DNA from 2 places in the Streptosporangium heterodermiicola genome. Region 2 is predicted to be linked to the other one. Evidence: predicted binding sites of a transcription regulator. Region 2 holds the regulator's gene; the other holds the start of a gene.
The links. The regulator HrcA, encoded in region 2, represses chaperone genes, less so after heat shock. The targets are predictions, from matches to a motif close to TTGGCACTCTCNNNNNGAGAGTGCCAA.
Positions count from the first base shown of each region.

Region 1: groES (co-chaperone GroES) is a predicted target of HrcA. The motif match lies at 11,500-11,526, and genes of this name have one in related genera.

Region 1 is NZ_JBPJSR010000012.1:77,387-93,118, forward strand. It holds gene ACSC1Q_RS25115 (helix-turn-helix domain-containing protein) at 1-228, opposite strand, end outside; gene ACSC1Q_RS25120 (HAD family hydrolase) at 311-1,042, shown strand; gene nagA (N-acetylglucosamine-6-phosphate deacetylase) at 1,151-2,287, shown strand; gene ACSC1Q_RS25130 (hypothetical protein) at 2,345-3,277, opposite strand; gene ACSC1Q_RS25135 (GuaB3 family IMP dehydrogenase-related protein) at 3,426-4,544, opposite strand; gene guaB (IMP dehydrogenase) at 4,678-6,159, opposite strand; gene ACSC1Q_RS25145 (helix-turn-helix transcriptional regulator) at 6,699-7,709, shown strand; gene ACSC1Q_RS25150 (DUF5319 family protein) at 7,815-8,192, shown strand; gene ACSC1Q_RS25155 (anti-sigma-D factor RsdA) at 8,153-8,356, opposite strand; gene ACSC1Q_RS25160 (sigma-70 family RNA polymerase sigma factor) at 8,439-9,077, opposite strand; gene groL (chaperonin GroEL) at 9,388-11,007, opposite strand; gene groES (co-chaperone GroES) at 11,099-11,410, opposite strand; gene ACSC1Q_RS25175 (class I SAM-dependent methyltransferase) at 11,654-12,820, shown strand; gene ACSC1Q_RS25180 (hypothetical protein) at 13,059-14,348, shown strand; gene ACSC1Q_RS25185 (MarR family winged helix-turn-helix transcriptional regulator) at 14,397-15,041, opposite strand; gene ACSC1Q_RS25190 (alkene reductase) at 15,151-15,732, shown strand, end outside.
Region 2 is NZ_JBPJSR010000010.1:94,576-110,307, reverse strand. It holds gene rpsT (30S ribosomal protein S20) at 233-505, opposite strand; gene ACSC1Q_RS22395 (glycoside hydrolase family 18 protein) at 674-1,630, opposite strand; gene lepA (translation elongation factor 4) at 1,750-3,588, shown strand; gene ACSC1Q_RS22385 (glycoside hydrolase family 18 protein) at 3,670-4,947, opposite strand; gene ACSC1Q_RS22380 (hypothetical protein) at 5,423-6,061, shown strand; gene hemW (radical SAM family heme chaperone HemW) at 6,159-7,370, shown strand; gene ACSC1Q_RS22370 (DUF4870 domain-containing protein) at 7,444-8,178, opposite strand; gene ACSC1Q_RS22365 (DUF3097 domain-containing protein) at 8,219-9,034, opposite strand; gene ACSC1Q_RS22360 (hypothetical protein) at 9,093-9,857, opposite strand; gene hrcA (heat-inducible transcriptional repressor HrcA) at 10,040-11,053, shown strand; gene dnaJ (molecular chaperone DnaJ) at 11,068-12,210, shown strand; gene ACSC1Q_RS22345 (16S rRNA (uracil(1498)-N(3))-methyltransferase) at 12,427-13,158, shown strand; gene ACSC1Q_RS22340 (hypothetical protein) at 13,362-13,814, shown strand; gene ACSC1Q_RS22335 (SigE family RNA polymerase sigma factor) at 14,041-14,520, opposite strand; gene ACSC1Q_RS22330 (histidine triad nucleotide-binding protein) at 14,804-15,154, shown strand; gene ACSC1Q_RS22325 (PhoH family protein) at 15,247-15,732, shown strand, end outside.

The sequences.
Region 1 (15,732 bases), on a different contig from region 2:
AACCGCGCTCTCCTCCTCGAACGCGGGCTCACCGAGCAGCGCGGAGACAGGTACGTTCAACACGCGAGCCAGCCGATGCAGGAGCGGCATCGCCGGTGTTTTCAAACCCCGCTCGATCTGCGACAGATAATCCTCGGTGATCCCGGCGAGACCCGCGACGACGGCCTGTTTCTTCTTCTGCGCCTTGCGGTAGAACTGCACCCGCTCGCCTACGGGGATCTCGGACACGCGTGTTCCCCCCTCACGCTGGGACGGCTCTCTGAAGCAGTATGAAACGTGCAGGTCGAAGAAGCAGCGGAAGAGGCGAACCGTGTCCACTGTCCGATTGGTGTTGTGGGACATCGACCATACGTTGATCGCCACTGGCGGGGTGGGAGGCGAGGTCTTCCGTACCGCCTTCGAAGAGGTGACCGGCGGCCCGATGACCCGGATGGCCGAGGTCACGGGCAGGACAGAGCGCGTGATCTTCCAGGAGACCCTTGAACTTCACGGCCTGGAGGATCCCGGCGACTACTTCGGCAGGTTCGCCGAGGCACAGGCGCGGGGGTACCGGGAACGCGCCGAGGACATGCGACGCAGGGGCCGCGCGTTGCCCGGCGCCCGGCAGGCCCTCACGACGCTGGCCGGGCACGGTGACATCGTCCAGTCCGTTCTGACCGGCAACCCCCGGCCGTCGGCGGTCGCGAAACTCCAGATCTTCGATCTTCATCGGCACATCGACTTCGACAGCGGTGCCTACGGCGACGACGACGAGGTACGCGCGAAGCTGGTACCCATCGCCCGCGCCCGCGCGAAGGAACGGCATCACCTCGACTTCGACGTCGAGACGACCATTCTGATCGGCGACACTCCGAGCGATGTCCAGGCGGCCCTCGACGGCGGAGCCCTCGTGATCGGAGTCGCCACCGGGAAGAGCTCACCGCGAGAACTCGCCGAGGCGGGCGCGCACCATGTGCTTTCCGACCTCTCCGATACCGCCGCCCTCGTCCGGGCCGTCGTCACGGTCGAACACCCGGACGACCAGACACGAAACCCGATCTGAGGCCGAAGCTCAGGAGGGGGGCGGCCGAGATCATCCCGTACGCCACAAGATCCCGGCTCCGGGAGTGCCGGGAGCCGGTTCCGCCGGGGACCCGCGAGGATGGGGAGCATGAGCATCACACTCGCCGACGCCCGCGTCGTGACCCCCGAAGGTGTCCACGAAGGCTGGCTCACCATCGAAGACGGCCGCATCACCCACGTGGGCCAGGGTTCGGCCCCCGGCGCCGGGCTCGCTCTCGGCGGCCGGTACGTCGTGCCGGGCTTCGTCGACATCCACAACCACGGCGGGGCGGGCGGTTCCTTCCCCACCGGCGACCCGGACCAGGCGAGCCGGGCCGTCGGCCTGCACGCCCGCCACGGCACCACCACGCTCATGGCCAGCCTGGTCACCGCGTCCCCCGACGACCTGGCCGGCGCCGCCGCGTCCCTCGCCGACCTGTGCGAGGACGGCCTGCTGGCCGGGATCCACTTCGAGGGCCCCTACATCTCCACCGCCCGCTGCGGGGCGCACAACCCGGCGCTGCTGCGCGACCCCTCGCCGGTGGAGCTCGCCGGGCTGATCAAGGCCGGGCGCGGCCACGTGCGGATGGTCACCATCGCCGCCGAGCTGCCCGGCGCGCTGGACACCGTACGGGAGGCGGTGGCCCACGGCGTGATCGCCGCCCTCGGCCACAGCGACGCCACCTACGAGCAGACGATCTCCGGCATCGAGGCGGGCGGCAGCGTCGCCACCCACCTCTACAACGCGATGCCGCCGCTGCACCACCGCGACCCCGGGCCGATCGCCGCGCTGCTCCAGGACGAGCGCGTCACGGTCGAGCTGATCAACGACGGCGTGCACCTGCACCCGGCCATGACGCGCCTGGCGTTCGAGGTCGCGGGCCCCGGCAGGACCGCGCTGATCACCGACGCCATGGCGGCCGCGGGCATGGGCGACGGCGTCTACGGGCTCGGCCCGATGACGGTGAACGTCGCGGACGGGGTGGCCCGGCTGGCCGAGAGCGGCACCATCGCGGGCAGCACCCTGACCATGGACGTCGCGTTCCGGCGGGCCGTGCGCGAGGTGGGCCTGTCGCTGTCCGAGGCGTCCGAGATCGCCTCGCTCACCCCGGCGCGGGTCCTCGGTCTCGCCGACCGCCTGGGATCCGTCTCGGTCGGCAAGCGGGCCGACCTGGTGGTGCTCACCGACGACCTGGAGGTCTCCGGCGTCATGCGCGGCGGCACCTGGATCACCGAACCCCGCTGAACCGCTGGATCCGGGCGGGTCAGGGCCGGTCCCAGCGGACAGCCGGACGCGGACGGATCAGGACCAGTCCCAGCGGATGCCGACCAGGCCGGGTTCCAGCGACCCGGCCACCAGGTGCACGGCGTGGTGGGCGTTGAGGGAGAGCGCGCCGAGTTTCTCCTCGCCGGTGCCGGAGCCCTGGCGGGCGAACCGCCGGACGCGCACCGGGAGGGCTTCCGGCGCGAAGTTCACCCGGAGCACGTACTGCCCGGCCGGGTGCCGGAAGCCCCGCTCGTACTCGACGGTCTCCACGCCACTCGGGTCGGCCAGCTCGTAGCGGATGATCTGCGTCTCGCCGGGCCGCAGCATCTGGTCGAACAGCAGCTCCGCCACGACCAGGGCGGTCGGCCCGTCACGGCGGACCCGGCCGACCCGGCAGTCCTCCAGGGCCCGGACGCGCACACGCTCCACGTCGCACCCCAGGTCGCCCCGGTAGACCATGATGTAGCGGTCGGTGGCCTCCTCGTGCGCCTGCACCACCTGGAGCGTCTCGCGCCGCACGGTGCTGCGGTCGGGACCGATCTGCAGCGCCTCGTACATCCCGGCGATGTGCAGGCGCCGGTCGTCGGCCACCCCGTTCAGGTCGTGGATCATCGCCGACAGCGTCTGGGAGGATTCCATGATCGCGGAGTAGGGCAGGGCGCCCACCGGCAGCTTCCTCGCGTCACGGCCGCGCGGCCGGGGCGGGCCGAGAAGGGCCATGAGGGAGCGCGGCGGCAGGACGAGGATCTCCTCCAGGGCACGCACCGCGCGCAGCGACTCGGGGCGCTCAGGACGGCGCAGCCCCTGTTGCCAGTAGCTCAGGCTCGTCATCCCGACGCGCAGACCGCGCTCCCCGAGCTGCCGGCGGATCCCGGTGAGGGTCAGCCCACGGGTCTCCACCGCGGCGCGTAGCGCGACGTGGAAGGGCCCCTCCTTGAGGGCGCCCCGGAGCTCCCGGTCATTCGGCACGTATGAATGCTCACAGATTTCTTCGAGCGCGTCATTTGGGTTAACGGCGGTACGGGGGGGACGGCGAACCCCGGCCCGCCGGGCCGGACGCGCACGCGCGAGAGCGGGACCGGCCCCGGTGGGGGTCCGGCCCCAGCCTCATGGGATGTCAGCTGACCTGCGGGGCGACGACGACCTCGACCCGCTGGAACTCCTTCAGGTCGGAGTATCCGGCGGTGGCCATCGTGCGCCTGAGCGCGCCCATCAGGTTCATCGAGCCGTCGGCCACCGAGGAGGGGCCGTGCAGGATCTGCTCCAGCGTGCCGACCGTGCCGAACTCGACCCGCTTGCCCCTGGGCAGCTCGGGGTGCTGCGCCTCGGACCCCCAGTGGAAGCCCTTGCCGGGTGCCTCGACGGCCCTCGCCAGCGGCGAGCCGACCATGACCGCGTCCGCGCCCACCGCGATCGCCTTCGCGATGTCGCCGGAGGTGCCCATGCCGCCGTCGGCGATGACGTGGACGTAACGGCCGCCGGACTCGTCCATGTAGTCGCGGCGGGCGGCCGCCACGTCGGAGATCGCGGTGGCCATCGGCACCACCACGCCCAGCACCGTGCGGGTGGTGTGCGAGGCGCCGCCGCCGAAGCCGACGAGCACCCCGGCCGCGCCGGTCCGCATCAGGTGCAGCGCCGCGGTGTAGGTGGCGCACCCGCCGACGACCACGGGGACGTCGAGCTCGTAGATGAACTGCTTGAGGTTGAGCGGCTCGGCCCTGCCGGAGACGTGCTCGGCGGAGACCGTGGTGCCGCGGATCACGAAGATGTCCACGCCCGCGTCGATGACGGCCTTGTGGTACTGGACCGTGCGCTGCGGGGAGAGCCGGACGGCCGTCGCCACCCCGGCGGCGCGGATCTCCTCGATGCGGCGGCCGATCAGCTCCTCCTTGATCGGCGCGTCGTAGATCTCCTGCAGCCGCTTCGTGGCGGGCGCGCCCTTGAGCTCGGCCACCTCCTCCAGCAGCGGCGTCGGGTCGTCGTACCGGGTCCACAGCCCTTCGAGGTCGAGCACGGCGAGACCGCCGAGCCTGCCGACCTCGATGGCGGTCCTCGGCGAGACCACGCTGTCCATCGGGCTCACCACGACGGGCAGCTCGAAGCGGTAGGCGTCGATCTGCCAGGCGATCGAGACCTCCTCCGGGTCGCGGGTGCGCCGGGACGGAACGATGCCGATCTCGTCGAGCGCGTAGGCACGACGGCCGTTCTTGCCGCGGCCGATCTCCACCTGAGTCATATGTCTGTCTTTCCCGTCCCGTGCGTGCCCAGCGCACGCCACGTTCCATCCATGCGTGCGCGATGCGCGACGCGTTCCATCCGGTCCATGCGGGTCTCCGTGCGGTACGGCCGCGCGCCCGGCGCGGGCCGCCCTAGCGACCGTGGTAGTTGGGAGCCTCGACCGTCATCTGGATGTCGTGCGGGTGGCTCTCCTTGAGGCCGGCCGCCGTGATCGGCATCAGCTCGCACCGCACGTGCATGTCGGCGACCGTACGGCACCCGGCGTACCACATGCCCTGGCGCAGGCCGCCGATGAGCTGGTGGGCCACCGCGGCGACCGGGCCGCGGTAGGGGACCTGCCCCTCGATGCCCTCGGGGATGAACTTGTCCTCGGCACCGACGTCGCCCTGGGCGTAGCGGTCCTTGCTGAAGGAGGCGCCGCCGCGCTCACGGTTGCGGACCGCGCCGAGCGAGCCCATGCCCCGGTACGACTTGAACTGCTTGCCGTTGATGAAGATCAGCTCACCCGGGGACTCCTCGCAGCCCGCCAGGAGGGAGCCGAGCATGACCGTGTCGGCCCCGGCCGCGATGGCCTTGACGATGTCGCCCGAGTATTGGAGGCCGCCGTCGCCGATCACCGGGACCCCGGCGGGACCGGCGGCCAGCGAGGCCTCGTGGATCGCCGTCACCTGCGGGGCGCCGACACCGGCGACCACGCGGGTGGTGCAGATGGAACCGGGCCCGACCCCGACCTTGACCGCGTCGACCCCGGCGTCGACCAGCATCTGGGCGCCCGCGCGGGTGGCGATGTTGCCGCCGATCACGTCGACCCGGCTGTTGGACTTGATCTTGGCGATCATGTCGGCGAGGCCCTTGGAGTGGCCGTGCGCGACGTCCACCACGATCACGTCGACCCCGGCCTCGATCAGCGCGATCGCCCGCTTCTCCGCGTCGCCGCCGACGCCGACGGCCGCCCCCACGACGAGCCGGCCGTCGGCGTCCTTGGTGGCGAGGGGGTACTGCTCGCTCTTGGTGAAGTCCTTGACGGTGATGAGCCCGCGCAGCCGCCCCCCGGCGTCGACCAGCGGGAGCTTCTCGATCTTGTTCTGCTTGAGCAGGGCGAACGCGTCGTCGGTGGAGACCCCGACCGGCGCGGTGACCAGCGGCATCGGGGTCATGACCTCGCGCACCGGCCGGTTCTCGTCGGTCTCGAAGCGCATGTCGCGGTTGGTGACGATGCCGACGAGCACGCCGGTCTCGTCGGTCACCGGGACGCCGGAGATCCGGTACGTCGCGCAGAGGCGCTCGACGTCGGCCAGCGTCTCGTCCGGGGAGCAGGTGACCGGGTTGGTGACCATCCCGGCCTCGGAGCGCTTGACGAGGTCGGCCTGCTGGGCCTGGTCCTCGATCGACAGGTTGCGGTGCAGGACGCCGATGCCGCCCTGGCGCGCCATCGCCACCGCCATGCGGGCCTCGGTCACCGTGTCCATCGCCGCGGAGACCAGCGGGATCCGCAGGGTGATGCCCCGCGACAGCCGCGTGGTGGTGTCGGCCTGCCCCGGCTGCAGGTCCGAATACGCGGGAACGAGGAGCACGTCGTCGAACGTGAGCCCCGGCTCGGTGAACTTGGCCATCTGCAACCCTCCTGCCGCGGCGCTCTCAGGACGGGGAAAGGCGCCGACCCCCGGGTCACAGTTTAGAGTCTGGCGCCAAACCTGGTGGACCCGGGGGAAAAGGCGGGTCACGGAGGAGGTCGGGTGCCCGGAGGAGCCGGGGGCCCGAGGACTCGGAGGGGGTCTGGGGACTCGGAGGGGGTCTGGAGGGACCTGGGGCCCCGGGGGGCCCGGAGGAAGGACGGGCCCCCGGGGACCCGGGGAAAAGCGGGGGACCGAGCGGTCGGTGACCCGCTCGATCCCCCGGATCACCGGCATCGGCGCGGAGATGCCTTGACGCCGGCCGAACCCCCCTCCGCATCCGGCCGGTGACGTGATCCGCGCCTTCTGCCGACGCTGCGTCAAGAGTGCGTCACGATGCGTTCTTCTCGCAATGTCGAAACGTGCAATTGCACGAAGCTGCACACCACGGCCCGCGAGTAGGAGCAACGCCCGGACAGGGACGATTCGCCGAGTTATCCTCGCCAGACCCTCGTGTCACTTGCAGGAGTCCCTCGCTGATGAGTACCGACACACCCACACTGCCCGACCCGCTGGAGAGCCTGGGGCTCACCCCGGCCCAGACGGCCCTTTACAACGCGGTCCTGCGCCTGCACCGCGCCACCTGTGCCGAGCTGGCCCAGGCCACCAACCGCTCGACCGAGCCGCTCGGCCGCGAGCTGGCCACCCTGGTACGGCTGGGCGTGGTCGACGAGCAGGGGGGCGAATACCTGGCCCGTCATCCGGCCGCGGCCCTCGGCCACCTGATCGCGGAGAGGCTGGACCGGCTCGCCGCCGAGAGCCGCAGGATCGACACCGTGCTCGGCTCGATCCGCGGCTTCATCCACCAGTACGACGCCGGGCGCGACTACCAGACGGGCCAGTTCTCCGTGGACCTGGTCGGGGGCGCCGACGAGCTCTACGAGAGCGTGATCGGCATGGCGGTCCAGGCCCCGCCGCTGAAGCTGCTGTCGAGCATCCCCGACCGGCGGACGATGAGCGACTTCGCGCACCGCTACGCCGACCAGTGGATCGGCGCCCAGCGCGCCGGCCTGCTCTCCTGCCGGGTCAGCATCCCGGTCCACACGCTGGAGATCCCCGGCCTGCGCGACAAGCTGGACCAGTTCGAGCGGGCGGGGGCCGAGGTGCGCACCCTCGACACGGTGCCCAGCTGGTTCCTCGTCGCGGGGGACGACGCCGCGGGCATGCCCGCCCAGTGGGGCGGCACGCTCGCCGAGAACGCCTACAACTTCCACCTGGTCAGGGCTCCGGTCGTGGTGGCCGCGCTGCGCTCGCTCTTCGAGGAGCTGTGGGCCCGCGGGGCCCGCCTGCCCGGCACCCACCGCGACGACGGGGTGGTCAGGGTGCTGCGGCTGGCCGGTCAGGGCGTCTCCGACGAGATGATCGCCCGGCAGCTGGGCGTCTCGGTCCGCACGGTGCGCGCCAGGTTCGCCGACGGCATGGCCGAGCTGGGGGCGCAGTCACGCTTCCAGGCGGGGGCGGAGGCCTCCCGGCGTGGCTGGCTCGCCTAGGATCGCGGGCCTCGTCCCGGCCGCTGACCTGCCCGTGCCGCCCCGAAGCGTCCTACTCGTGCAGTTCGGAACCTGTCTGTCACATCCAGGCCATAAGGTGGGATCGTGCTCGACGATGTCCCTCGCGATCCGTTCGCGGATGACCCCGACGACCCGGCGGCGGCGCTGGGCGATCCCGACGATCCCGAGCCGCTGACGACGGACGAGCGCGACGAGGCCATGACCGACCTCGCCGACGTGGAGGTCTTCCGCTCACTGCTGGAGCCCCAGGGTGTGCTCGGCCTGGTGCTCGACTGCCCCGAATGCGGGGAGCAGCACTACTTCGACTGGGAGCTGCTGCGCGGCAACCTGCGCCAGATGATCGAGAACGGCCAGCCCCAGGTGCACGAGCCCGCCTATCAGCCCAACCCCACCGACTACGTGAGCTGGGAATACGCCCGTGGTTACGTGGACGGTGTGATCGACACCGAGGAACACCGCTGATCCACGTCGTCGACCAGGGCCGCCAGCAGGGCGACCGCGACGTCCGAGGTGGAGACGGGCCTCCTGCCTGAGAGCGCGTCCACGAGCTCGTCGGTCTCGGCTACCGCCGGGTCCTCGTCCGGCCCGTATCTCCGAGCCGGACGTCGCGGGTGAACCGTTGTCATGATCGTTCTCGCTCCGGGTCGTCGCGAGCCCCGTCCCGCGGTTCGGGCTTCCGCTCGCGCCCCCTGCTCGACGGCTCCGCGGTCAAGCTATCGACTCCAGCTCCGCCATCGCTCGTAGCCGGGCCAGCGCCCTGTGCTGGGCCACACGAACCGCACCTGGTGACATGCCAAGTACATTACCGGTCTCCTCGGCGGAAAGGCCCGACACCACTCGAAGCATGAGTAGCTCGCGCTGGTTGTCCGGCAGCCTCGACAGCAGCCGGCGGGCGTGTTCGGCCTCGATGTAACGCACCACGGTCTCCTCCGGCCCCGGACCCTCGTCGGGCCCGTCAGGGAGGTCCTGGGTGGGCACGGCGGATCGTACGGAGCTGCGCAGCGCGTCGGCCACCTTGTGAGACGCGATGCCGAAGACGAAGGACGCGAACGGGCGTCCCATGTCACGGTAGCGGGGCAGTGCGGACAGCACCGCTATGCATACTTCCTGGGCCACGTCGTCCGCGATGTGATACTGACCGGAAACCCGGCCCAGACGACCACGGCAATATCGGACGACCATCGGCCGCAGTTGCGCGATCAGAGATTCGATCGCGGTGCGATCCCCCTGAACGGCGAGGCTCGTCAGATCCTTGAGATCATCCCTGTGGGCGACCCCATCAGACCTCGTCGCAAGCCTCACCCCATTTTTGGCGTCGGCGACGCATCCCTCGGTCACGTTAGGCATGATGCCCGCCCTGATAGTGACTGTCGTCATCGCAAACGGCTACGGATTGGTCACATTGAGGCGGAGATAACGGCGCGTAATCGAACGGCGACGGCAACGACTACAGAATGTGCAAATATTTCATTCGATTGCCAAATACGTCGGCTATTCGGGGAGAACCGCGTTTGGTCTTCTGTCCAGCGTGACGCTTGAGATCGTTTTCGGTTTACCGCGAAACGCGAACGGCTCGCGCCTCCTTGGAGACGCGAGCCGTCCGGGACTCGGAACCGACGATCGGCCGGTGGCCGACCAGATGTCGGTCAGGTGTCGATCAGTGGCCGTGACCGTGGCCGTGACCGCCGGCGGCGGCCGGGGCCTCCTCCTCGGGCTTGTCCACCACGAGGGCCTCGGTCGTCAGCAGCATGCCGGCGATGGAGGCGGCGTTCTGGACGGCCGAGCGGGTGACCTTGACCGGGTCGATGACGCCCTGGCCGATCAGGTCACCGTACTCGCCGGTCGCGGCGTTGAAGCCCTGGCCGACGGGCAGCTCGGTGACCTTCGCCGTCACGACGTAGCCCTCGAGACCGGCGTTCTCCGCGATCCAGCGGGCCGGCTCGACGAGCGCCTTGCGGACGATGGAGACGCCGGTCGCCTCGTCGCCGGTGAGGCCCAGGTCGTCGAGGACCTTGGCGACGTGGATGAGCGCGGAGCCACCGCCGGAGACGATGCCCTCCTCGATCGCCGCGCGCGTCGCCGAGATGGCGTCCTCAAGGCGGTGCTTCTTCTCCTTGAGCTCCACCTCGGTGGCCGCGCCGACCTTGAGCACGCAGACGCCGCCGGAGAGCTTGGCGAGGCGCTCCTGGAGCTTCTCGCGGTCCCAGTCGGAGTCGGACTGCTCGATGGCGAGCTTGATCTCCTTGACGCGGTCGGCGATCGCCGAGGCCTCACCGGCACCGTCGACGACGGTGGTGGAGTCCTTGGTGATGACGACGCGCCGGGCGGTGCCCAGCACCTCCAGGCCGACGTGCTCCAGCTTGAGGCCGATCTCCTCGCTGACGACCTGGCCACCGGTGAGGATGGCGATGTCCTGCAGCATGGCCTTACGGCGGTCGCCGAAGCCCGGCGCCTTGACGGCGACGGAGGTGAAGGTGCCACGGATCTTGTTGGTGACGAGGACCGCGAGGGCCTCGCCCTCGACGTCCTCGGCGATGACGAGCAGGGCCTTCTTCGTCTGCGCGATCTTCTCGAGCAGCGGCAGGAAGTCCGAGACCGAGGCGATCTTGCCCTGGGTGATCAGGATGTAGGGGTCCTCCAGGATCGCTTCCATGCGCTCCTGGTCGGTCACCATGTAGGGCGACAGGTAACCCTTGTCGAACTGGAGGCCCTCGGTGAACTCAAGCTCCAGGCCCATGCTGTTGGACTCTTCGACGGTGATGACACCGTCCTTGCCCACCTTGTCGAACGCCTCGGCGATCAGCTCGCCGATCCTGGCGTCCTGCGCGGAGATCGTCGCGACATTCGCGATCTCCTTCTTGTCCTCGACCGGGCGGGCCGACTCGATGAGCCGGTCACTCACGGCCTTGGCCGCGAGGTCGATGCCGCGCTTGAGGGAGAGCGGCTGCGCTCCGGCGGCCACGTTGCGCAGACCCTCGCGGACCATGGCCTGGGCCAGGACGGTCGCGGTGGTGGTGCCGTCACCGGCGACGTCGTTGGTCTTGGTCGCCACTTCCTTGGCGAGCTGGGCGCCCAGGTTCTCGTACGGTGCCTCCAGCTCGACCTCGCGGGCGATGGTGACACCGTCGTTGGTGATGGTGGGCGCACCGAACTTCTTGTCGATGACGACATTGCGACCGCGCGGGCCCAGCGTCACCTTGACCGCGTCCGCGAGAGCGTTCACGCCGCGCTCGAGAGCTCGGCGCGCGTCCTCCTCGAACGACAGGGTCTTCGGCATGACAATCCTCTCTATAAGTACGTCGGCGCATCAAAGCCCCGGGCGCTCTCGCGACCCGGGGCTCGATACGTCATCTTTGTGAAGTCGAGAATTACTTCTCGATGATGGCGAGCACGTCACGGGCGGAGAGCACGAGGTACTCCTCGCCGTTGTACTTCACCTCGGTGCCGCCGTACTTGCTGTAGAGGACCACGTCGCCCTCGCTGACGTCGAGCGGAATGCGCTTCTCGCCTTCCTCATCCCAGTTGCCGGGACCAACCGCGAGGACCTTGCCCTCTTGCGGCTTCTCCTTGGCGGTGTCCGGGATGACCAGACCGGAAGCGGTGGTCTGCTCGGCCTCAAGCGGCTGGACCACAATGCGGTCGCCGAGCGGCTTAACGGGAACCTTGGTGGCGGTCGTCACGTCGGACCTCCCCTTCAGATGTGAACGATCTAGAAGAGGCGACCAGCGGTCTGCCGTCGCGGGTGTCAGACCTGCCTCGTCGCATGTATTTGGCACTCTCACCGGGAGAGTGCCAATACGGAACAGTATGCAAGGTGGCCTTGACAGTCAACACGAAGCACCCCTTCTGCGCTTCACGCGAACGTCAAGCCAGGTGGAAGCCCCTCGCGAACCCCTACGGCTGAGGCGGTAGCGTCGGCTGGTGTGAATCTCGACGCATTCCTGGAACTCCTGACCCCGCGCGGCCAGGAGGCCCTGGACGCGGCGGCCGGGACCACCGGCGACGACCCGGTGGCGGCGGTGACCAGGCTGCGGAGGACCTACGACGCGGACCTGACCTCAGCCGCGCTCACGCAGGCCACGCTCCGGCTGCGCGCGCGGGAGAAGTTCGGGACCGACGCCGATCTCATGTACTTCACCCGGACCGGCCTGGAGCAGGCCACCCGCCGCGAGGTCGCCGACCACCGGGCGCGACGCGTCCCCGCGGGCTCGCGGGTCGCCGACGTCTGCTGCGGCATCGGCGGCGACCTCCTCGCCCTGGCCAGGGCCGGGTGCTCCGTCGAGGCCGTCGACGCCGACCCGCTCACCGCGGCGGTCGCCCAGGCCAACGCGGACGCCCTGGGCCTCGGCGACCGGGTCACGGTCCGCGCCGCCGACGCCTCCACCCTGGACCCGGCCGCCTTCGACGTCCTGTTCGCCGACCCCGCGCGCCGTACGGCACGGGGCAGGACCTTCGACCCGATGGGCTACTCGCCGCCCTGGCCCGCCGTGCTGGAGATGGTGGCCAGGGCCGGGGCCGCCTGCCTGAAGGTCGCCCCCGGGATCCCGTACGAGTTCGTCCCCGAGGGCGCGGAGGCCGAGTGGGTCTCGTACAAGGGCGACGTCAAGGAGGCCGTGATCTGGTGCGGCGCGCTGGCGGGCGGGACGGCGCGCAGGGCCACGATCCTGCCGTCGGGCGCCACGATGACGCCCGACCCCGCCCTCGGCGATCCCGCCACCGGCCCCGCCGGCCGCTACATCTACGAGCCGGACGGCGCGGCGATCCGCGCCCACCTGGTCGCGGAGATCGCCGCGTCGGTCGGCGGTCGCCTGCTCGACCCGCAGATCGCCTACATCACCGGCGACACCGCGACGCCGACGCCGTGGGCGTCGCGGTACGAGGTCCACGAGACGATGCCGTTCTCGCTCAAGCGGCTGCGCGCGGCGCTCCGCGAGCGCGGCGCGGGCAACGTGACGATCAAGAAGCGCGGCTCCGCGGTGGACGTCGACCGCCTCAGGAAAGACCTCCGGCTTTCCGGCGGCGAATCCGCGGTGGTCATTCTCACCCGAATCGGCGACCGGCCGTTCGCCTTCGTGTGCGGTCCCGGCTGAACGGCCGGACCGGCTTTGCCTAACCGGCCGGATCGGCCCTGGTTGACCAGCCAAAATAGTCAATTCTTCCAGCGAACCGGCAATTCCTGTCTTTTATTCTCGCTGTCGGAAAACCTTGATCCAGAGGCTAAGGTTGCCGGGCGGGAGTTCTCTCTCGCCTGCGGTTTCATGTCGTTCATCAGCAAATCCCATCAAATCCAACCGCGCGGCTGAGCGTCGGCGAGTGAAGGAGCTCTCGGTGGATCACTCCGACCACACCCTGCTCCAGGCAGGCAGCCAGACCGCCATCTCCGACCGGATGCGCGAGCTCCTCGCCCGCGCGGCGCAGGACCACGTCTACGAGCAGCGGACCCAGGGCGCGGTGCTCGACGAGATCCGGCAGCGCCTGGAGGGCATGGAGTGGCTGCTGCGGGAGGTCAGGGAGCGCGAGATCGGCGGGCTGAACGGCACGCTGGAGTCCGTCCACGGCCGCCTGGACGACATCGCCGCCAAACCGCCCTCCTGGGCCGAGGGCCTGGCCCAGCACGTCGAGGCGGTGCGCGACCACGTCGACGCCGTCGGCGAGCGGGTCGACTCCCTCGGCCGCCGGGTCGAGACCGTCCGCGACCGGGTCACCCCCCTCGGCGAGCTGCCGAGCCTGTGGACCGACCTCGGCACCGTGGGCGAGAGCGTGGACGAGGCGCTCACCCGCCTGCGGGCGATCTCGGACGGCACCCTGGGCCTCGACGAGCAGGTGCGTCAGCTGGCCGAGCACCTCGCCAGGCTCCAGGCCGACATGGGCATCGCGGCGCACCGGTTCAGCCGCCTGGACAGGGCGCTGGCCGACCTCGCCCAGCGCACCGGGCGCGTCGAGGCGGGGATGCTCGACCTGTCGGCGAGCGTCCAGCAGTCCGTCGGCACCGCCGCCGACCGGATGCTCGCCGCCGTCGAGCAGGTCAACGGCAAGGTGGACCTGGTGAGCGGCAGGATCGAGCAGGTGGGCGGCAGGGTCGACCTGGTCGTGCCCAGGATCGACGAGCGCGCCGCCGCCGTCGAGAACCGCATCGACACCCGCATCGACCGGCTGGACGGCCAGCGCACGGCGGCCGGTGGCCGCTTCGACACCCTCGACGAGCGCCTCGACGACATCGAGGGCCGCCTCACCGGCCGGATGGACGTCATCGACTCCCGGCTGTCCACGCTGGACGGGCACGCGGAGAAGTCCGCCGAGCGCCTGGAGAGCCTGGACGAGCGCCTGGAGGTCCTGCCCGCCGTCCTCGGCGTCGGCGCGCTCATCGGCGTCCAGACCGACGAGCAGCGCGAGCGCTTCGACTCCCTCGACGAGCGCGTCATCCGGGCCGAGGCCGCGCTCGCCCCGCTGGCCGAGACGCTCCGCGCCCTGCCCGACCGCGACCAGCTCTCCGAGGCGCTGAGCGAGACCGTGGAGCCCGCGCACACCGACCTCACCCGCCGCCTGGGCGCCCTGGAGGAGACCATGCTCGCCCTGGCCGAGGCCCTGCTCCGCCCCACCAGAGGCGACAAGGACTGACCCCCGGAGCCGGGCCCCACCGGCCCGACCGGACCCGTACGGAAGCCGTCAGCCCGCGCGCGCGACGCCGAGCCGGGGGCTCTCCGGGCCCTCGACGGCTCCCGTCTCGCGGCACAGGTTGTTCCTGACCACCGAGAGCAGGGCCGACAGCTCCTCGGTCTGCCCGGCCGTCAGCCCCTCGGTCATCCGGCGATGCATCTCGGCGAGGACCCGGTCCACCTCGGGGCGGAGCGCGTGCCCCCTGGGCGTGACGTCGACGATGCTGATCCGCCGGTTGGCCAGGTCGGGCCTGCGGCTGACGAACCCGCTGCGCTCCAGGCGCTGCAGGGTCTTGGTCATGGTGGACACGTCGATGCCGACGATTCTCGCCAGGCAGTTCTGCGACTGCGGCCCGTTGTCCCACAGGGCGCCCATCACGCGCTCCTGGCCCGGATAGAGGTCGATCTCCGCGAGGAGGCCGGCGAGCAGCACGCGGTGGCCGCGGGTCGCGGTCGCCATCAGGCAGTTGAGGTCGCTGTCGTAGTCGCCGCACTCCCCGGAGTCCCCGGAGTCCCCGGAGTCTCCGGCCACGCCGCACGCCCCGGCCACGTCCCTGGCCGTGACATCGTCCGTGGCACCGTCGGGGGCGCCTTCGCGGGCCGCGGCGCGCTCGTCGGTCGCGTCGCGCTCTTCGTCGATCAGCGGCTCCGCCATGTTCAGGTCCTTCCGTCACCCCCGAGACTACCCGCTTGCATGTTGGCCGACCAAGTTGTAGAACTACTTATTGGCCAGCCAAGTTGGCCAGCCAATATGAGGAGTCGTCATGCCTTTCACCCCGTACTCGCTCGCCGGTCTCCAGCTGCCCAACCGCCTGGTGATGGCGCCCATGACCCGGTCGCGGTCCTACGTCGACGGGGTCCCCTCGTCGCTGACCGCCCTCTACTACGCGCAGCGGGCCTCCGCGGGATTAATCATCACCGAGGGCGTGCAGCCCAGCCAGGACGGCAAGGGCTACATGAACACCCCCGGACTGCACACCGACGAGCAGGTGGCCGGGTGGCGTGAGGTCACCGACTCCGTCCACGCGGCGGGCGGCAGGATCTTCGCCCAGATCATGCACTCCGGCCGGATCGGCCACCCCGACAACACCGGCGCGCTGCCCATCGGGCCGTCCGCCGTACGACCGGCGGGCCAGATCTTCACGCCCTCCGGCCCGCAGGACTACCAGACCCCGCGCGAGCTGACGACCGCCCAGGTGGAGTCGACCGTCCAGGACTTCGCCGACGCCGCCGCGCGCGCCGTGGACGCGGGCTTCGACGGGATCGAGCTGCACGGCGCCAACGGCTATCTCATCCACCAGTTCCTGTCGCAGAACGCGAACCTGCGCGAGGACTACTTCGGCGGC
Region 2 (15,732 bases):
TGCACCGAGGGTCGACCTGAGACGCGAAGAGGCGTCAGGTGCACCGGGGAGAGCCTGGTCAAGACCCGAGACGGGGCTCAAGACCCGAGACGGGGCTTGAGCCCACCGGGGAGACAAAGCGGGGCCGGGGAGAGAAGACGGGGCTTCGGGCGCACCGGGGAAGACGGCCGGAGACGCAAGAACGCCGCATCCCCGAGGGGTGCGGCGTTCGCGAAACCTGGAGCTGCTGGAGCTACTTGGCGGCCGACAGGGCGGAGACGCGCTGGGCGATCGCCGACTTGCGGTTGGCGGCCTGGTTCTTGTGAATCACGCCCTTGCTGGCGGCCTTGTCCAGCTGACGGGAGGCGGCGCGCTGCAGCACGGCGGCCTCTTCGACGTTACCCTGGTCGGCGGCCTCGCGGAACTTGCGGATGGCCGTCTTCAGGGAAGACTTGACAGCCTTGTTACGCAGCCGGGCCTTCTCGTTCTGCCGGTTGCGCTTGATCTGGGACTTGATGTTCGCCACGAAGAAGCCTCGGTGAATGTCGTTGGATGGGGCGCGCGGGCAGAGAGGGCGCGCCACACGCAGTTGACTAGGCTACCAACTGCCGTGGCCGACACTCAAATCGACAGGCCAGGCAGAAGGATGCCTGATCAGTTTAGCGTGTGGTCATGAGGGCTCGGACCGGAACGCTCACGGTTTGAACCAGAACTTCTCGTACTCCGCCCAGTCCTCCTTGGTGGCGGCGAAGTCGACGTAGAGCGCCAGACCGAACCGCTCGCGCGGTTTGCCGTACGAGGTCAGGGCCAGCCGGGCGCCCCTGGCCGCCTTCTCGACGCTCTCGGCCTCGTCGGCCCAGGGGACGCCGTGATCGTGATAGGCCGGGGCGCCGATCAGCACCGTCTTCTCCTCGGGGACGAGGTCCAGTGCCAGCGAACTCTGCCGTACGACGTAGCCGCCGTAGACGGAGGGGAAGGGGAGATAGGAGTCGTAGGTCATGATCGCCACCTGGTCGGTGAGCCTCGCCACCTGGCGGAAGTAGTCGGGTGACCAGTACTTGTCGCGGCCGGTGGCGGCGCGCGCGGCCGGGCGGACGAGCGGGAACGGCTCGATCTGCGGGGTCGAGGTGGAGAGCAGGCCGTCGCCCACGATCGCGCGGGTCTGGGTCAGCAGGTCGAGGAAGTCGGTGTCGCCGTCGCCGATCGGCTCGAAGTTGTAGTGGACGCCGTCGAAGCCGAGCGTCGTGATCGCGCGGGCGCCGTCCAGGACGCGCTGCCTGGAGGCCGCGTCGTCGAGGTCCAGGACGCCGCCGACCTTCTGGCCGAGCCAGGCCGACACCCTGACCTTGGGGAGTTCCTCGCGCCACCACTTCAGGAAGTCGGCCGCCTTCGGGTATTTGCCGGCGGGCAGTGTCCCGTCGGGGTCGAACGGGCCAGAATGGACGTACACGTCCTTGATCCCGGTCTTCCGCAGCCGGGCGGCGAGGGTACGCACGTCGTCGGCCGTCTTGCGGCCGTCGACCCACGCGTGGCCCAGCCACAGGGCGTCGTGGCCGGTCGTCTTCGCCCATGGGGCGGGTGTCCCGGTAAACTGCAGGGTGAGGGTGGCCACGGCCACCCCTGGAAGCGCGAGGAGCAGGGCAGCCACCATAGCGAGGAACCGCAGGCCGCGCCGTGCTCTGGTCCGGGCAATCACCCGGACATGTCACCATGGAAGACGGCTGGCATGCCAGCCGTGTGATCGTCATCAATCTGTTGAAACGGACCCCGGTGCGCATTCAGCCTGGCCAGACCGACCCCGCTGTGCTCCGCAACTTCTGCATCATCGCGCATATCGACCATGGCAAGTCGACGCTCGCCGACCGCATGCTGCAGATCACCGGAGTGGTCGACGACCGTTCCATGCGCGCCCAGTATCTCGACCGGATGGATATCGAGCGCGAGCGCGGCATCACGATCAAGTCGCAGGCGGTCCGGCTGCCGTGGAAGGTCGGCGACACCGACTACGTCCTCAACATGATCGACACCCCCGGGCACGTCGACTTCACCTACGAGGTCTCCCGGTCGCTCCAGGCGTGTGAGGGCGCGATCCTGCTGGTCGACGCCGCGCAGGGCATCGAGGCGCAGACGCTGGCCAACCTCTACCTGGCCATGAACAACGACATGACGATCATCCCGGTGCTCAACAAGATCGACCTTCCGGCCGCCCAGCCGGAGAAGTACGCCGCGGAGATCGCCCACCTCATCGGCTGCGAGCCGGAGGACGTGCTGAAGGTCTCCGGCAAGACCGGCATCGGCGTCCGCGAGCTGCTGGACCACGTGGTGGCGAACGTCCCGGCCCCGGTCGGCGACGCCGACGCGCCCGCCCGCGCGCTGATCTTCGACTCGGTGTACGACACCTACCGCGGCGTGATCACGTACGTCCGGGTCATGGACGGTCACCTGGGCAAGCGCGAGCGCATCCTGATGATGTCCACCACCGCGGCCCACGAGACGCTGGAGATCGGCGTCATCTCGCCCGAGCCGAAGATCGCGGACCAGGGGCTCGGCGTCGGCGAGGTCGGTTACCTGATCACCGGTGTGAAGGACGTCCGCCAGTCGCGGGTCGGCGACACGGTGACCTCCGTGACGCGTCCGGCCGTCAAGGCGCTCAGCGGGTACGAGCACCCCAAGCCCATGGTCTTCTCCGGCCTGTATCCGATCGACGGGGACGACTACCCCGACCTTCGCGAGGCCCTGGACAAGCTCCAGCTCAACGACGCGGCCCTCGACTACGAGCCGGAGACCTCCGCGGCCCTGGGCTTCGGGTTCCGCTGCGGCTTCCTCGGCCTGCTCCACATGGAGATCGTCCGCGAGCGGCTGGAGCGCGAGTTCAACCTCTCGCTCATCTCCACCGCGCCCAACGTCGTGTACCGGGTGATCATGGAGGACGGCAAGGAGGTCGTCGTCACCAACCCCTCGGAGTTCCCCACCGGCAAGGTGGAGAAGGTCTTCGAGCCGATGGTCAAGACGACCGTGCTCGTCCCCTCGGAGTTCATCGGCGCCATCATGGAGCTCTGCCAGAACCGCCGGGGCAACCTGCAGGGCATGGACTACCTGTCCGAGGACCGCGTCGAGATCCGCTACACCATGCCGCTCGGTGAGATCATCTTCGACTTCTTCGACCAGCTCAAGTCCCGTACGCGCGGCTACGCCTCGCTGGACTACGAGCCCTCGGGCGAGCAGGAGTCGGACCTGGTCAAGGTCGACATCCTGCTCCAGGGCGAGGCCGTGGACGCCTTCAGCGCCATCGTCCACCGGGAGAAGTCGTACGCCTACGGGGTCGAGATGGCGAAGAAGCTGCGCGAGCTCATCCCCAGGCAGCAGTTCGAGGTGCCGATCCAGGCGGCCATCGGCGCCCGGGTCATCGCGCGTGAGAACATCCGCGCCATCCGCAAGGACGTCCTCGCCAAGTGCTACGGCGGCGACATCTCCCGCAAGCGCAAGCTGCTGGAGAAGCAGAAGGAGGGCAAGAAGCGGATGAAGATGGTCGGCCGCGTCGAGGTGCCCCAGGAGGCGTTCGTCGCCGCGCTCTCCACCGAGTCCTCCACGGACAAGGCCAAGAAGTAGCCGGTCCCCGAGGACGAAAACGTGCGGGCGAGGCCGCTGATGACCCAGATCACGCGGCCTCGCCCGGTATGAGAGGGACGATCAGCGCAGGACGCTGTAGAGCGCCGAGGTGAGCGTCGCCTTGTTGTCGTCCTGGTCGATGGACCACATCATCGAGCCGCCGAGGCCCTTCAGGCGGATGTAGGCCGCCTTCTGGAGCAGCGAGGCCGGGTCGTCGTAGGACCAGAACTCGTTGCCGTCGTAGAGCCACACGGACCCGGTGAGCAGGTCGCGGTAGCGCTTGCCCGGCTTGTTCACGAGGACCTTGTAGTCCTCGGTCCCTGCGGCGAAGGTGCCGGGAGCGGGGCCGGTGGAGGTGCCGTACAGGCCGTTCCTGCCGCCGGTGACGCCGGTCCAGCCCTGGCCGTACGACGGCACGCCCACCACGATCTTCTTGGCGGGGGCGCCGCGCGTGAGGTAGTCGCGGACGGTCTGGTCCACGCTGTACTTCACCGGGTTGGGGTCGCGCCGGTCGTTGAACAGGTTGCCGTTGTGGCCGGTGACGCTCTCCCACGGGCCGTGCAGGTCGTAGCCCTGGACGGTGGCGAAGGTGAGCTGCTTGAAGACGTCGCGGACCTCGAAGCCCGCGTCGATCTTCGCGGCGGCGGCGGGCAGGAAGGCGGTGAGCTCGGTGCGCCGGTCGAACTCGTTCATCTGGCGGCGGATCTCGGTGACGAAGAGGGTGAAGTTCCGCTTGTCCTCGGGACGGATGACGTTGCCGACCTCGCCGGAGGAACCGGGCCACTCCCAGTCGAGGTCGATGCCGTCGAACACGCCCGCGCCGGTGCCGGGGGCGGTGCCGGGCAGGTTGCCCTTGAGCCACACGTCGATGCAGGAGGAGGCCAGCTTGGCGCGGCCCTCGGCGGTCAGCACCGCGTCGGAGAAGTACTTCGAACCGGTCCAGCCGCCGAGGGAGATCAGCGCCTTGAGGCCGGGGTGCTTGGCCTTGAGCTTCTTCAGCTGGTTCAGGTTGCCGTTCAGCGCCTGGCCCGCCTCGTCGGCGACGCCGTCCACGCTCTGCTCGGCGGGCACCGGGCGCTGCCAGTCGGCCCACGGGTCGGGGGAGTAGCAGGAGCCCTCGGCGTTGACGAAGCCGAAGGCGTAGTTGATGTGGGTCAGCTTGGCGGCGGCGCCGCTGGTCTCCATGTCCTTGACGTGGTAGTTACGACCGTAGACGCCCCACTGGATGAAGTAGGCGACCCGCTTGTAGCGGTCGCCGTGTCCCTGGGGTGTCTGGGCCTGGGCCGGGGCCGGTAGGGCCACCGCCGCGAGACCCGCGGCGAGGGCTGCCGCGATCACTTTACGGAGGAGTCTCTGCACGGGCTTCTCCACTGCTTGGAATAGTAACTTATAGGAAACTTTCCTTTAAGTTTCCCCGGATCGTAGACCTGCGTGATCTGGCCGTCAACGGCCAACGGCGTTTTGACCGGTGGACGGCGGGATGCTTCGACTAACTTGGTAAGGCATGGAGCAGCAGGCGTTCTGCAACCGATGTGGCACCCCTGTGAGCGGGTTGTCGCGATGCCCCAGGTGCGGGGCGTCGACGGGGGGTCGGCCTCCGTCGGATCAGTCCTCACCGGCCCGGTTCCCGCCGGTTCGGCCCCAGCCGGGCGTTCCTCCCGGCGGGCCCCGCGTCCCGCCGGAGGAGTGGCGGCAGGATCCCGCCGACTGGCAGCAGCACCTCCCTCCGGACGAGCGGCCGTGGCGCCCCCCGGCGGGGGACCCGCCTCCGGCGCCGCCGCCGGACCGGGGCCGGGACCGGCCGCCCCGCGGGGATCGCAAGGTCTGGCCGCTGGTGGCGACGACCACGGTCCTCGCGATTGCGCTGATCACCGCGGGGGCCTTCTGGCTCATCCCGCGAGACGGCGGTACGTCCGTGGCGGGCGGCATCGGGGCGGCGACGACCGGCGACCGGGCGGAGGCCGAGACCGGGACCCCCGCCGCGGGACGTTCTCCCCAGGGGCCCCAGGGGCCTCAGGGGCCCCAGGACGCCGAGAGCCAGGCCAGGGTCCTCGACGCCCTGCTCGCCGACAGCGGCGGTTCCAGGTCGGGCCTCGGCTCGGCCCTCGGCCAGCTGCGTTCCTGCGAGGGCACCGCCACCGGGCTCGCCACCCTCCAGCGGATCACCGCGGCCCGCCGCGAGCAGGTGGTCCAGGTCAACGCGCTGGACACCGGCCGGCTCGACGACGGCGACGCGGTCAAGGCGCGCCTCACCAGGGCCCTGACCGCCTCCTTCGACGCCGACGACGCGTTCCTCGCCTGGGCGACCCGCCAGGAGGCCGACTGCGACCGTGCCTGGAGCGGCGACGAGGACTACCGGCGGGGCCTCGCCTTCTCCGGCGAGGCGACCACGGCCAAGCGGGGCTTCCTGAAGCTGTGGAACCCCCTCGCCCGGCGGTACGGCCTGCCGGTGCGGGACGAGCACGAGATCTGACGCCCGGGAGCCGGCCGGGCCGGTCATGGGGAGAGCGGGGCGATGAGGGCCGTCACGGCCGTACCGTGCATCGCCGGGGAAGCGGCAGACTTGGGGCGTGCCATCCATACTTCCCGACGGGGATCCCGCGCCCGCCTCGGGTGAGCTACCGGAGAGCGCGCTCGCCGGACTCGGCGAGCGGCCCTTCGGCTTCTACGTCCACGTCCCCTTCTGCGTGACCCGGTGCGGTTACTGCGACTTCAACACCTACACGGCCTCCGAGCTCGGCCCAGGCGCGTCGCAGAGGGACTACGCGGACACCGCCATCGACGAGGTGCGGCGGGCGCGGGCCAATCTCGGCGCCGCGCGCCTCCCCGTCGAGACCGTCTTCTTCGGCGGGGGCACCCCCACCCTGCTCCCCGCCGGGGACCTCGTACGGATCCTGCGGGCGATCGAGGAGGAGTTCGGGCTCGCCTCCGGTGCCGAGGTGAGCACCGAGGCCAACCCCGAGTCGGTGGACCCCGCCTACCTGGCGGAGTTGCGCGCGGGCGGGTTCAACCGGATGAGCTTCGGGATGCAGAGCGCCCGCGAGCACGTGCTCCAGGTGCTGGACCGCCGCCACACCCCCGGCCGCCCCGCGAGTGCCGTACGGGAGGCGAGGGAGGCGGGGTTCGACCACGTCAACCTCGACCTGATCTACAGCACGCCGGGGGAGAGCGACGACGACTGGCGCGCGTCGCTGGCCGCGGCGATCGAGGCGGGACCCGACCACGTCTCCGCGTACTCGCTGATCGTCGAGGACGGGACGAAGCTGGCCGCCAGGATCAGGCGCGGCGAGCTCCCGATGCCCGACGACGACGTGGCCGCCGACCGTTACCTGATCGCCGATGCCATGCTGGCCGAGGCGGGGTTCGAGTGGTACGAGGTGTCCAACTGGGCGACCTCGGAGGCCGGGCGCTGCCGGCACAACCTGCTCTACTGGACCGGCGGCGACTGGTGGGGCGTCGGCCCCGGGGCGCACAGCCACGTCGGCGGTACCCGCTGGTGGAACGTCAAGCACCCCGCCGCCTACGCCCAGCGTCTGGCCGCGGGCACCTCGCCCGCGCACGCGCGCGAGGTGCTGGGCCCCCAGGACAGGGCGGTGGAACGGCTGATGCTTGAGCTGCGGCTCGTCGGGGGCTTCCCGCTCGCGGAGCTGGAACGCCCTCCGGTGGTCGCCCGCGCGCTCGCCGACGGCCTGCTGGAGGTGGAGCCGTTCAAGGCGGGCCGCGCGGTGCTCACCCTGCGTGGCCGCCTGCTGGCCGACGCCCTGGTCCGCGACCTCACCTGAGGCTCCACCCGGGACCTCGTCCGAGGCTCCTCCCGGGACCTTGCCTGAGGCCCGGTCCCGGCCGCAGGTCGGGTCAGCTGACGAAACGGATGTTCATCGGATAGCGGTATCTCTCTCCCCGGTTGGCCGCCACCGCGGCGACGATCGCCATGACGATCGATCCGATCCAGAGGAAGAACATCAGCACGAAACCGATGAGCACGAACGCCAGGACCCAGGAGACGAAGTAGGCGACCAGCACCGTGAGCTGGAAGTTGAGCGCCTCGGCGGCCTGGTCGCGCACGTAGGGCGACTCGTCCTTCTTCGCCAGATAGAGCACCAGCGGCCCGACGAAGGAGGTGAGCAGGCCCAGCAGGTGGGCGAGCATCGCCATGGTGGTGTCGTCGCTGCCGGGCCGCGCGCCGTACGTGCCCGGCGGGGCCTGGTAGCCGTATCCCGGCGGGGAGCCGTAGGCGCCGTACTGGTGGTATCCGGGCTGCTGGGCACCCCTGTGGTCGTTCTGGTAGCCGCCCGCGTCGTACGGGGAGGCGGGTGGCGGGTAGCCCCCGTACCTGGGGTCCGGCTGTCCGTATCCCTGACCGGGCTGACCATAGCCCTGGCCGGGCGATCCGTACTCCTGGCCGGGCTGCCCGTATCCCGGGCCGGGCGCGCCGTAGCCCTGGCCGGGGGCGCCGTTCTCCCGGCTCGGCTGCCCGTATCCCCCGCCGGGGGGCGGGGTGCTCTGACCCGGCCACGTGTGGCCGGGCGGGGGGTCGCCGATGCGCCGGGTCCGGTCGCCGCCCGGTGGGTCCTCGGGGTTCTCGCTCATGTCCCCTCCTGATGGGGTGACGGCCTAGATGGGTGACGGCCTAGCCATCCTCGCCGGGAACCGTCACGAAGTCGATCAGCTCCTCGACGGGGCCGAGGAGCTCAGGCTCCAGATCGGCATATGTCGTGACCGATCCGAGAATGCGGCGCCATGCCGCGGCGGGCTCCACGTTCCAGCCCAGCGCGGCGACGACGCCCTCCTTCCAGGGCACGCCGCGCGGCACCGACGGCCAGGAAAGGATCTTGAGCACCTGCGGCCTGACCGCCTGCCAGACGTCCACGAACGGGTGCCCGACGATCAGCACGTGCGGTGAGGAGATCCGCGCGGCGATCCGGCTCTCCTTGGAACCGGGGACGAGGTGGTCGACGAGCACGCCCAGCCGCCGCTCCGGCCCCGGGCCGAACTCCTCGACGATCGAGGGCAGGTGGTCGACCCCCTCCAGGTATTCCACGACCACCCCCTCGACCCGCAGGTCGTGCCCCCACACCTTCTCCACGAGCGCGGCGTCGTGCACGCCCTCCACGTAGATCCGGCTCTCCCTGGCGACCTGGGCCCGCAGGCCCTCCACCGCGATGGAGCCCGACGCGCTCCGCCTGGGGCCGCGCGGCGCGGCGGCGGGCCGCACGAGCGTCACCACCTCGCCCTCCAGCAGGAACGCGGCCGGCTCCAGCGGGAACACCCGCCGGCGCCCGAAGCGGTCCTCCAGGGTGACGGCCTCCTTGTCGCAGGCCACCACGGCGCCGCAGAAGCCGCCGTCGGCGTCCTCGACGACCAGGTCGAGCTCCGCGGGCACCCGGGGGATCGTCCCCCTGCGCGGGCGCCGCCAGTCTCCCGCCAGAACGTCACGCTCGTACATCACCGACAGCCCACCCTCTCTCGCCGGGGATCAGGTGGGACGCTAGCAAACACCACCGTCACCTGCCGTAGGGTCCCGGCTGTCCCCACTGCCCCACCGGCACCGCGGAGGCGCGGCGCTTGCGGGCGTTGCTCCGCTTCACCAGTACGACGATCGTCACGACGATGGCGAGCAGGATCCCGACGCCGGGGATCACGAACAGGGCGAGCACCCCGCCCACCAGCGAGTCGGCGGCCAGTTCCTTGCCCACGCCGAAGGTCGTGCCCTCCGCGGGGTCGGCGGAGCACTGGATCTGGTAGTCGCCCGCCTGGTCCACGCCGACCCGCAGGCCCATCTCCCAGGTGATGCCGTCGGAACCCGCGACGGTCTGCTGGACGTCGGGCTTCTGCAGGCTGGGCGTGCCCGTGCCGCCCTTCAGCGTGCACTCGAACTTGGTGGGCCCGCCCGTGGCGACGTAGATCGCGGGCTTGTCCGCCGGGTCGATCGCGACCGTCGCGGCCTCGCCCGGGGCGAAGGTCTTCGTGGGGGCCGCGTCGGTGACCGCGTTGAAGATGCCGCCGGCGAAGCCGCCGATGCCGACGATGATGCTGACCAGGGCGAGCAGCCACACCCCGACGATCCACCCGATACCAGGCTTGATCTTCCCGGTGGGGGGCGGCGGTCCCTGCGGGGCGCCGTAGCCGGGAGGGGCGTAGCCGTACGAGGGGGGCTGCTGGCCGTACGGTTGCTGGCCGTACTGCTGCTGGCCATACGGCTGCTGGGGGCCGCCGTGACCGGGGCCGCGAGAGGCGTCGCCCGGATAAGAACCGAAATCTTGGGACATGACCAAATTGTGGTGGCTACCGCTTGGATCGCGATAGCAGTTGACTTGACAACGGCTTGCCGTCATCATCCGCAGCTCTTGCTTATCGCGCCTTCCGCACCGGGGCCGTACACTTGGCACTCGGGAACACAGAGTGCCAAACCTCGTGTTTCCCTCTGAACGCAGGCAGGGAGGTGACCACGTTGGTCGACGACCGAAAGCTCGCCGTGCTTCGCGCCATCGTCGAGGACTACGTGTCCACCAACGAGCCGGTGGGCTCGAAGGCCCTCGCGGACCGGCACAACCTGGGGGTGTCCCCGGCGACGATCCGCAACGACATGGCGGTGCTGGAGGAGCAGGGATACATCGCCCAGCCCCACACCAGCGCCGGCCGGGTGCCCACCGACAAGGGCTACCGGCTCTTCGTCGACCGGCTCTCGCAGGTGAAACCCCTGTCGAGCGCGGAGCGCAAGGCCATCGAGAGCTTCCTCGCCGGCGCGGTCGACATCGACGACGTCGTCATGCGGACGGTGCGGCTGCTCGCCCAGCTCACCCGGCAGGTCGCCGTGGTCCAGTACCCCACGCTGACCCACTCGACGGTCAGGCACGTCGAGCTGGTGCCGCTGAGCGAGCGCCGGCTGATGTTCGTGCTCATCACCAACACCGGCAGGGTCGAGCAGCGCGTGGTCGAGCTGCCCAACGTCGTCGACGAGCAGCGCGTGGCCCACCTGCGCGCGATGCTCAACGCCTCCCTCGACGGGTGCGGGCTCACCAGCGTCCCCGACAAGGTCGCGGACCTGCCGGAGCTGCTGCCCACGGAGGACCGGCCGCTCGCTGCCACTATCCTGTCAGTGCTGCTGGAGTCCCTGGTGGACCGGCACGATGAGAAGATCGTTTTTGCCGGAGCCGCCAACCTCGCGGGGGCCGACTTCACCGTCGGGCTCCGTGACGTGCTGGAGGCTCTGGAAGAGCAGGTCGTGCTCATGCGACTGCTCGGTGAGACCTCCGACCTTTCGGCGCTGACCGTGCGGATCGGCTCGGAGAACCCCTACACCGGACTCCAGGGCACGTCCATCGTCGCCGCCGGATACGGTTCTGGGGACAAGCAATTGGCCCGGCTCGGTGTGCTGGGCCCGACGCGAATGGACTACCCGGTCACGATGGGCGCGGTGCGCGCGGTGGCACGCTACGTCAGCCAGATCCTGGCTGCATCATAAGAGGTCAACGAAAAGTGGCTAAGAGCGACTACTACGGCACCCTCGGGGTGCGCCGTGACGCCAGTGCGGAAGAGATCAAGAAGGCCTACCGCCGCCTGGCGCGCGAGCTGCATCCCGACGTCAACCCCGACCCCGAGACCCAGGAACGCTTCAAGGAGATCACCCAGGCCTACGAGGTCCTGTCCGACTCCAGCAAGCGGCAGATGTACGACATGGGTGCCGACCCGTTCGCCTCGGGTGGCGGCGCGGGGGCCGGGGGCTTCGGCGCCGGCTTCCCGTTCAGCGACATCATGGACGCCTTCTTCGGCGCGGCCGGTGGCGGCGGTGGCCGCGGTCCCCGCTCCCGTGCCCGGCGCGGGCGCAACGCCACCATCCGGGTCGAGCTCGACCTGCGCGAGTCGGGCTTCGGCACGACCCGCGAGCTGGTCGTCGACACCGCCGTGGTCTGCGAGGTCTGCACGGGCTCCGGCGCCGCCGCGGGCACCCACCCCGACACCTGTGACATGTGTCATGGCCGGGGCGAGGTGTCCCAGGTCACCCGGTCCTTCCTCGGCCAGGTCATGACCTCCCGCCCCTGCCCCCAGTGCGGCGGCTTCGGGTCGATCATCCGTAACCCCTGCCAGGAGTGCTCCGGCGACGGCCGGGTCCGCACCCGGCGGACCATCAAGGTCCGCATCCCGGCCGGGGTCGAGGACGGCACCCACATCCAGCTCGCCGGCGAGGGCGAGATCGGCCCGGGCGGAGGCCCTCCCGGCGACCTGTTCCTGGAGATCGTCGAGCGTCCTCACGAGATCTTCGAGAGGCGCGGCGACGACCTGCACTGCACCGTGCAGATCCCGATGACCGCGGCCGCGCTCGGCACCATCCTGACCATGGAGACGCTCGACGGCGCCGAGGAGCTCGACATCCGGCCCGGCACGCAGTCGGGCCAGACGATCCCGCTCTACGGGCGGGGCGTGCAGCGCCTGAACGAAACGGGGCGCGGCGACCTGCTGATCCACGTGAACGTGGAGACCCCCTCCCGCCTCGACGCCGAGCAGGAGGGGCTGCTGAAGGAGCTCGCCAGGCTCCGTGGCGAGGAGCGCCCGCCGGGCAAGTTCGCCCCCGGGCAGCAGAGCTTCTTCTCCCGCCTGCGGGACGCTTTCAATGGCCGCTGACCACGGGGCGCCTTCAGCGGCCGTTCATCGCAGGGCGCCTTCGACGGCCGTTGACCGCGGGATGCCTTTGACGGCCGCCGACCAGGTCCGTTCGCAGGCCCGGTCGCGCGGGCGCGGCCCGGCTCGCCTCCAGCAGGGGTTTCCCGCCAGGGTCCGCCCCGGGGCGTGTCACCTGGGCCGTGCCAGCTTCGACGGCCATGCCGGCTCCGACGGCCCATGACCGTCCCGGTCTTCCTGGCCGAACCCGCCGACCTGGCCAGGCCGGAGTTCGTCTTCGGCGGCCCCGAGGGACGCCACGCGGCGGCCGTACGGCGGCTGCGGGCCGGGGAGCGGCTCGACCTCACCAACGGGGCCGGCCGCGTCGCCGAGTGCGTGGTGACCGAGGCGGGTAAGGACTCGCTCAGGGTCGAGGTGCTGCGCCGCCACGACGTGCCCGTGCCGTCACCGCGCCTGGTCGTGGTCCAGGGCCTGCCCAAGGGCGACCGGGGCGAGCTGGCCGTGGAGATGATGACCGAGGCGGGGGTCGACGTGATCGTCCCCTGGGCCGCGGCCAGGTGCGTCACCCAGTGGAAGGGCGAGCGGGCGGCCAAGGCGCTGGCCCGCTGGAGGTCCACGGCGCGCGAGGCGGGCAAGCAGTCGCGCCGTTTCCACCTGCCCGAGGTGACGGAGCTCGCGTCCACCGCGAAGGTCGCCGCCCTGCTGTCGGCGGCGGCGCTGGGAGTGGTGCTGCACGAGGAGGCCGCCGTCCCGCTGTCCGGCCTGCCCCTTCCGGCCGGCGGCGACATCGTCGTGGTGGTCGGCCCCGAGGGCGGGGTGTCCGGGGAGGAGATCGCGGCGTTCCGTGAGGCGAAGGCGGTGCCGGCGCTGCTCGGGCCGACGGTGCTGCGCACCTCGACGGCCGGGGTCGTCGCGGCGGCGGTGCTCCAGACGCGCAGCGGCCGCTGGTGACGTCCCGCTGAGGCGCGGCCGGTCACTCTCAGGCCGGTCACCTTCCGGCGGGCCCTCCCGGCGGATCCGCGCCGTCAGGCCCCGGAGCGGCGTCGTGAGGCCCCCGGGAACCCGTTCCGCGAATGGGGCCGAAGGGAAGAGAACCGGTCAGGGGTCACCGTGACCGGTCATCGCGCTAACTCTGGGTGGGGATCGGAATCGGGGTGCCCGTCTCCGTGGGCATGGGGGGCGACGCGTCGTCCGAGGGCGCGCACCCGTCGGGCGAGCACGGGCTCTCCGAGGGGGTCGGCGGCCTCGTCCTCGTCGGCGTCGGCGTCACCTCGATCTCCTCGCACTTCCTGGAGCCCCCGCTGGGCTCGATGGTGGGGCTGCTGTCGAGGGGGGTGGGGCAGGTGGGGGTCGGCGTCGGCGCCGGCCGGGGAGCCGTCGTCGCCGGGTTCGTCCTGGAGGTCGGCCTCGCGCTGGGCCTCGCGCTCCTGGGCGCCGTGGTGGGCGTCGGCGGCAGCATGGTCGCGCCGGGACCCGACCTGCTGACGGCCGGGAGCGGGGCGTGGTCGGACGGCGGCCGCGGGTCGGGGGCCGGGGGACGTGAGGTGGCGGACCCGTCGACGGGAGGGGTCGACTCGGTGAAGTTGACCCACTCGGTCCGCACCTGACGGCCCACCTCCTCGCGGAACTGGGGAACCACCATGACGACGGTCGCCGCGACGAGGACCGCGCCCGCGACGGAGGCTCCGGCGCGCCACCAGACCAGCCGGCGGAGCCCGCGCCGCTCGATGCGGCCGCGGATCACCTCCAGCCCGTCCGGGGAGGGAACGACCGAGTTCGCCTCCGCGCTGAGCGCGCGGCGAAGCAGCTCGCCGTACTCATCCGGGGAGTCGGTCATGACAGTTGCTCCAGTGAGGTTCGTAGGGCGGCCATGCCGCGAGCCGTGTGGCTCTTGACCGCGCCTTTGCTGATGCCCATCGCGTGGGCGATCTGCGCCTCGGAAAGGTCTCCGTAGTAGCGCAGCACCAGGGCCTCCCGCTGGCGTGCGGGCAGCCCGCGGAGCGCCTCGATGACGGCGGAGCGCTCGAACTCGCCGATCGCGCCGTTCTCGGCGCTCGGCGCGTCGGGCATGCCCTTGGGCGCGTACTTCTCGACGACCGCCCGGTGCCGGAGCACCGAACGTGATCGGTTGACGACCGACTGTCGCAGGTAGGCCAGTGCCTTGTCGGTGTCGCGCAGTCGACGCCAGGCGCCATGGATGGCGACGAACGCGTCCTGCACGACCTCCTCCGCGGTTGCCATATCGCGGACGAGTAAGACGGCGAGACGGACAAGAGACCGATAGTGCGCGCTGTAGAGCGCGGTAACGGCCATGTCGGCATCCCATCCGACGGGCACCGCCCCGAGCGACCTGTCGGCCACGAGGGTCTCGGTGGTCACATCAGTGGGACGCTTGGCCTTCCCAGAGGGTTTACGCTCTTCCGGTTCATTAGGGGGCATGACCCAGTCGTGTCCTCGCCAGGCGGCCATATATTGCTGCGCGCAAAGGGCTGTCGTGGTTGAAGTTTTGCACACCCACCATATCCGGGCGGATCTTTGTTTGCGGACGGGAACCATCACCGATTCGCAACGTCCTCAGCGGTATGGTGCCTGCATGGTGAGCGAAGCCGACTGCCTGTTCTGCAGGATCGTGGCCAAGGAGATTCCCGCGGAGATCGTCTACGAGACCGATCGCGCGCTGGCCTTCCGCGATGTCAACCCCCAGGCGCCGACCCACGTGCTGGTGATCCCCAAGGACCACTACCGGGACGCGGCGGCCCTGGCCGCCGCCGACCACGGCCTGGCCGACGAGGTGATCAAGGCCGCGCACGCGGTCGCCCAGCAGGAGGGGGTCGCCGAGACCGGCTACCGGCTGGTGTTCAACACCGGGCCCGCGGCCGGGCAGACCGTCTTCCACGTGCACGGACACGTGGTCGGCGGGCGCGACCTGCGGTGGCCGCCCGGCTGAAAACCGGTAGGCGCGATCCCGGCGATCGCGGCTAGCATGGCGGTGAAGTTCCGCGCCTATATCTGGAGGCGAACAGGCCGCGAGGCCCGCTCATGTCCGAGACAAACGATTCCAGCAGAACGCCGCCGAGGTCCCGGGGTGCCAGCCGGACCCAGGCGAAGGTGGTTATTCCGGACGATCAGTCGATGGTCAGCCTGCTGGGCTCGCGCGACGAGCTGTTGCGCGTCATCGAGGGCGCCTTCCGCGCCGACATCCACGTCCGGGGCAACGAGATCACCGTCACCGGCAGCCCCGAGGAGAGCAGCACCGTGGTGCGGCTCTTCGAGGAGATGTCCGAGCTCGTCCGCGCGGGAGCGCAGCTCACGCCCGACGCGGTCGAGCGCAGCATCGCGATGCTGCGGATGACCTCCGACCGGCCCGCGGAGGTTCTCTCCCTGGACATCATCTCCTCCAGGGGCCGGACCATCCGCCCGAAGACCGTGAACCAGAAGCGTTACGTCGACGCGATCGACAGGTTCACCATCGTCTTCGGCATCGGACCGGCCGGCACGGGCAAGACCTACCTCGCCATGGCGAAG